2 regions of the Mucilaginibacter sp. 5C4 genome follow, and region 1 is predicted to be linked to the other one. Evidence: riboswitches for the same ligand, from Rfam matches in the RefSeq annotation. Region 1 holds a riboswitch; the other holds the start of a gene.
The links. A riboswitch is a leader RNA that binds a small molecule or an ion and turns the genes downstream of it on or off. The one in region 1 is predicted to bind cobalamin.
Positions count from the first base shown of each region.

Region 2: it holds a riboswitch for cobalamin, as region 1 does, so the genes downstream of both, metE (5-methyltetrahydropteroyltriglutamate--homocysteine S-methyltransferase) here and RHM67_RS12840 (TonB-dependent receptor plug domain-containing protein) in region 1, are expected to answer to the same signal.

Region 1 covers NZ_CP133775.1:2,722,406-2,725,583, reverse strand. The annotation lists gene rplT (50S ribosomal protein L20) at 1-168, shown strand, start outside; gene RHM67_RS12845 (SRPBCC family protein) at 401-1,180, opposite strand; cobalamin riboswitch at 1,292-1,499, shown strand; gene RHM67_RS12840 (TonB-dependent receptor plug domain-containing protein) at 1,604-3,178, shown strand, end outside.
Region 2 covers NZ_CP133775.1:2,499,135-2,502,312, forward strand. The annotation lists gene metE (5-methyltetrahydropteroyltriglutamate--homocysteine S-methyltransferase) at 1-1,771, opposite strand, end outside; cobalamin riboswitch at 1,946-2,142, opposite strand; gene RHM67_RS11740 (nucleotidyltransferase) at 2,200-2,679, opposite strand; gene RHM67_RS11745 (hypothetical protein) at 2,683-2,847, opposite strand; gene RHM67_RS11750 (hypothetical protein) at 2,897-3,058, opposite strand.

The DNA.
Region 1 (3,178 bases):
TTATGGATCCAACGTATCAACGCAGGTGCACGCCAGCACGGCATTTCTTACTCTCAATTAATAGGTAAGTTAGCCGCTAAAGAAATTGGTTTAAACCGTAAGGTATTAGCTGATTTAGCGATGAATCACCCTGATGCTTTCAAAGCGATCATTGACGCTGTAAAATAATCAGCGCATATTTATAAGAAAAGGCTTTCTGTTTATTCAGAAAGCCTTTTTTGTTTATAACATTGTCATCTTGAACTTGTCGAAAGATTGTACAATTCGCTAATGGTTCGACTGGCTCACCATGACAAGCGTCTCTTACAACACCGAACTCTCGGCACCCGGTGTTTGCCTGCTATCAATAGGCTCAATATGTGAACGGAAGCGGGAGGTATCATCTCCGAGCGAACTATCTTCAACAATTTTTTTCTTCAATTACAATTGCTATGGGTTCTGCATAGTAGTTATCATTTACCTGTGATGTATATGAAGCGATGCCGCCATCAATATCCATATACTGTTTAAAGTTGCGTACATCCTTATCGACCATGTTTTTAAATACAGGGTTTAAGATATGGGCGATGCCACCTCCAAAACCACCGGCAGGCGGGCGGTAGCTGATGATGATATCTACCAAGGTGCCGCTGCCATTAAGGCTATCCTGGAAACGTACTTTACCAGCGTTATCGATTAATGACCCGGGTATTGAACTCCAGCCGATGCTGTAACCCGGCTCATCACGAACGATCTCGCCATCCCAGCTTACTTTGGCTGTGCCGATAGGTAGTTTTAACACCCAATGTGAGCGTTTATTATCTATGACCTCCACACTCTCGAGGTGTTTCATGAAAAGGGGCAGGTTATCCAGCTTGCGCCAAAAGTCATAAACTTCCTGGCGTGGTTTATCAATATGGTATGATGAACGGATATTTATGTTTACCGGCTTGGTATTGTTACGGCCCATGCGCGAGTATAGTTCGCAATGGCCGGTAAGCCCGCGGTTAAGAAGGTAGCCACCAGCGCCAAGCTTGATAATGCTGGCGAAAGGGCTTTTGAATAATCCTCTAAAACCGGATAATGCTAGTTTAATACCACTTGCGATAGAAATGGTGCGCTCGGCGGTAGAAAGGTTTAAACTTGGTTCCTGGCTTTCCGCCGGGCCACGGTATCTATTTTGCAATGCTAATGATGTCATGGTATGTTGCGTTTGTATTTATTAAACACCTTAAATTACAGCGGGTTTTCGTTAATTGAAATTAATTTAACCGGCGCTGATAATTGCATTTGCCGTTAGCATTTCTAATGCTACATTTGCAGCGCTTTAGGTTCCTGCCACGAAGCAAATTCACAGCAGGATTAAAAGGGAATACAGTGTAAATCTGTAACTGTCCCGCAGCTGTAAGCTCCGTTAACCAATGTCCGTTCAAAATTGCCACTGTGCCGAGTATTTCGGGATGGGAAGGCAGGGCAAAGGGGAGCAAGTCAGAATACCTGCCTCAGCATTATATTATTCATAGCTTTCGGGGATTGAAGCTTGGGTGTGAATGCTCTTCATAAGGCGGTGTATTTCCATTCTTGTATTTTCCATTTTTGTACGCTATGATGTTTTAACATCAGCATGAGGCACGGTTACGATAGTATTTTCAGGTTAGCAAAACCCCCATTTATAAGCAAGACGTTTTGTATTGCGGGCGTTTTCCTATTAACTTCAACTGTTGTTTTCGCGCAGCGCGATACTACAAAACATCTCAAAGAGGTACCGATAAAGGCATCGACTGCACTCAGGCTACAAACGTTAACACCCGCTCAACAAATCACCCAAAAAGATTTTGCACATTACAGTGCTTTTAATGTGGCCGATGCCGTGCGCAATTTTGCAGGCGTTAACATTAAAGATTACGGCGGCATTGGTGGATTAAAAACCATATCGGTACGGAGCCTGGGCACAAACCATACCGCTGTGTTATACGACGGTGTGCAGCTGAATGATGCCCAAAGCGGACAAATAGATCTGAGTAAATTCAACCTCAATAATGTTCAGGAGATCACCCTGTATAATGGCCAACCCGGTGACCTGTTGCAATCAGCACGGTCTTTCGCGTCTGCAAGCGTGTTGAGCATTAAAACTATCCGCCCAACTTTGACGGCCAAAAAAATATACCAGATCCAGGTGGGGGCAAAGGGGGGGAGTTTTGGGTTGATCAATCCTTACCTCCAATGGCAACAGCGGGCTAATAATAACTGGCAATTTGTTATAAACGGCAATTATATAAAAGCCAACGGCCGGTATAAATATGAGGTAGATAACGATGGTTCTGACACGGTATCTACCCGGCATCACGGCGATGTGGAATCAATACAAACAGATGCCGCGCTGTACTATAATAAAAATGATAGTAGTAAATTTAATATTCACCTTAATTACTACAACGCTAAACGTGGATTGCCGGGGGCGGTAGTATCTTATACCGAAGGACATGGGCAGCACCTGAATAATGACGATGTATTTGTACAAACAGGATACGAACGCCTATTTAAAAACGGACTTTCGCTATTACTTAACAGCAAACTCTCCCAACTAAAAACCCGTTACCTCGATTCGCCTTACAATAACATCCAGGGATTTGTTCTTGAAAATTACAAACAACGCGAAGCTTATCAATCGGTAGCCCTCTCATATCATTTAACCAATAATTGGGATATCTCCTACGCTATCGATGCATCCTATACTAAAGTAGATGCTGATATTGATAAGTACGCTTACCCTGCAAGGTTTACGCTTTTAAACGTTATTGCCAGTAGCCTAAAACTGGGTAAGTGGCAACTACAGGGAAATCTGCTGCAAACCAATATTCACGAAACAGTGCAAAAGGGTACGGCCTTTCAGCAAAAGTCGGTTTTGTCGCCAACACTGATGGCAACGGTGCAGCCTTTCTCCAATCCGAATCTTAAAATACGGGCATTTTACAAAAACGTTTTCCGCGCGCCAACTTTAGATGAGTTGTATTATTATGCGTTTGTAGAGCGGGTTATAAAACCCGAATTTGTATATCAGTATGATTTGGGAGCCACATATTCTAAAAACGTAGATGGCATATTTGAATACATAGCTATTACTGCCGATGCTTATTACAACTATGTTAAGAACAAGATCCTGGCTGTCCCAAACAGCAACCCGGCAATATTCTCGTTC
Region 2 (3,178 bases), 220 kb from region 1:
TTTGTGTGCAGGTTGCCGACCGTGGCTGATCGTTCCGCACAAACGACCATTGCAGGATGGTAACCGGCCCGGTCAACATCCCCTTCATCCACTTATTGGTTAATGATTGCGCATAACCCGACCACTTAACTGTCATGGGCCTTGGGCGCGATACATCGCCATAAATAATAGGGGGCTTCACACAGCGGCTGCCGTAGCTTTGCACCCAACCGTTTTGGGTAAAGGTAAAGCCCTGTAATTGCTCGCCGAAATACTCTACCATATCATTACGTTCAAACTCGCCATGCACCAAAACATCAATGTCGATATCTTCCTGCCATTTAACGGCTTTCTCGGTTTCTTCGGCAATGTGCAGGTCGTATTGTGTTTGAGTGATAGCGCCTTTCTTCAATTGGGCACGCCAGCTGCGCACCTCTGCCGTTTGCGGGAACGAGCCGATAGTGGTGGTGGTGTACAAGGGCAGGTTTAACAGCTCCTGCTGTTTTTGCTTACGCGATGCAAAAGCACTTAACCGCTGCGCATCACTTTCAGTTATCTTGGCAACACGTTCTTTTACAGAATTGTTATGAATTAATCCTGAAGTTTTACGCAAGGCGTTATCATGCTGATTTTCGACCAGTTTGTATTGGGTGCTTACACCGGGGGTATCTGATGCCAGGCTTTTCAGCAAAGCAATTTCCGTTACCTTTTGGCGGGCAAAGGCAAGCCATTGTTTGATCTCGGGGGTGAGTTTTTCCGGATTGTGCTCGTTCCTCAGATCAACAGGCGAGTGGATCAACGAACATGATGGTGCTATCCAAACGCGATCATCGCCAAGCTTTTCTTTTGCTTTTTGGATGATGGCGAGCGAGGCTTCAAAATTGTTCTTCCAGATGTTGCGGCCATCCACCACACCTAACGACAATATAGTTTTGGCAGGTAACAACTCCAACACTTCATCCAACTGCTGCGGCGCACGTACCAAATCGATATGTAGGGCATCAACAGGGAGGGAAGCGGCCAATTCGGCATTGCTGCCCAATTTTTCGAAGTAGGTGGCTAATACAAACTTTAATCGCGGGAAATCTTTACGTAACTGTTTGTAAGCATCTCGGTAAGCCTGCTGTTCTTTTTCCGTCAGATCAAGCGACAGGAACGGTTCGTCAAACTGGATCCACTCAGCACCTAAGTCCAGTAGTTTGGTAAGTATTTCGGTGTAAACCGGTAACAGGTTTTTCAGCAGGTCTATCTTTTCAAAACCGGCTTCTTTTTCTTTACCCAACAGCAGGTAAGTAACCGGGCCGATCAGCACTGGTTTGGTGATAATACCTAGCTGCTTTGCCTCGTAAAACTCGTTGGTGATTTTGGTAGAGAATAACCTGAATTGCTGGTTCTTATAAAACTCGGGAACAATGTAATGGTAGTTGGTATCAAACCATTTGGTCATTTCCATGGCTACTACATCCAGTTCGTCTTTTTGATAGCCGCGGGCCATAGCAAAGTACAGGTCAAGTTCTTCTTTGCCTTGTTTTAGGATCACCTCGTTGTAACGTTTTGGGATTGCGCCAAACATCAGGGAATGATCCAGCACGTGGTCGTAATACGAAAAATCGTTTGAGGGGATAAGGTCTATCCCGGCTTCTTTTTGCATCAGCCAGTTTTCGTGGCGGATGGTTTTACCTACGGTAAGCACATTTTTGTGCCCCGTTTTGCCTGCCCAGTAACCCTCGCAGACCTTTTTTAATTCGCGTTGGCCACCAATACGCGGGTAGCCTAAATTTTGCGTCAGCATTGCTTTAATTGATTAAATGAATAAATCGGTTAAAAGCCCTTTTAGCTAATCTTCGCAATGCGTTTGTTGGGATGGATTGGTGGAAAAGTATGGATACAGCACTCCCTTGCATAAAAAATACAGGTTGTAACAAAAACTATATCAAACACACGACCATTGCCCCATACCGCGAAAGCATTGTCAATTCGGTATGGCAGGTCTCCTGACTTGTAACATTTTTGCCGCCCTTCCCGACTGTTTTTGGACAATCAGTGGGCATATATTCTGGCAAAAACCTTTTTGTGTTACTTACAGTTGCGCGACAGTTAGTGATTTGCACACTATTCCCTATTAATCTACAATTAAGTAAAACCTATACCGGTTGATGAAGGAAAGTAAAGAACTTACATCGGCTCAAATGTAAGTAATAAGGATGAGGAAAAGGAGGATTAGCTGTCTTCTCTTAATTTTCTGATCTCCTGGAGAGCGTCAACGTCAATCTGATCTTTAGGGCGGTTTATAATTTTCTTGTTTTCGATAAGCTGATTAATATGCAAGAATGGGACGCTTATACCGTCAATATCCGCAACAGAAGCCATTGATAAACATTCGTCAAAAGTGTAACCTTCAAGGCCTTTCATATTAGTCATAATATCCAGGTTCATGCCGTTATTCAACCTAAATTCTGTCCACCCGGCTATAAATTGCATATGTGCTATCATCGGGTAATCGCCCATGTTGTTGTTAATAAATGCCTTTCGTAAATTGTCCCTGTTTTCAGGTATATCTTTTAACCAAATATCTACATCGCCTGTAAAACGCTGAAAGCCATGTAAGTTTATAGCATAACCGCCAACCATAATGTATTGCACATCATTTTGTTGTAGCGCCTTCCATAAATTTAGAATATCCTCATCAAAAACATCCACGGGCTATTTGCTGATAAAAGGTTTATGAGTTATTACAGCCTTGTTCATGGTTTGCTGTATTTTATATAGGCGTGTGCACATCTCAAAACGCTCTTTGTAAGTTCGTTTTAAACCCTCTTTAAGATGCTCTATCAGGGCATGATCTACGGCCGGTTCCTTTTTATCCATAACGTTAACTTACCTCAAATTTAGCTAAAAAGGGATTAGCAAGCAATAACTATTCCGTATGAAAAACCTTTTGCATATCGCTCCATATCTTCCCTATGGCGGCAGCGTAGGGAAGATATGGAGTTGTGTTGGATCGGTGCGTTTCCATCATTTTTTGGGTGTTTGGATCAGCCGCCATTTTCTGCATATCGGCGTTAAAGTCATCTCCCACATATTCAAAATAGCTGAACAGGTAAGGCTATACGACAAAGATTAGAACTTTTTATTTGCTTAATATTTGAATTGTACGCAGTTTTGTGATATAACATAGCGCAATGCACTATATACAATA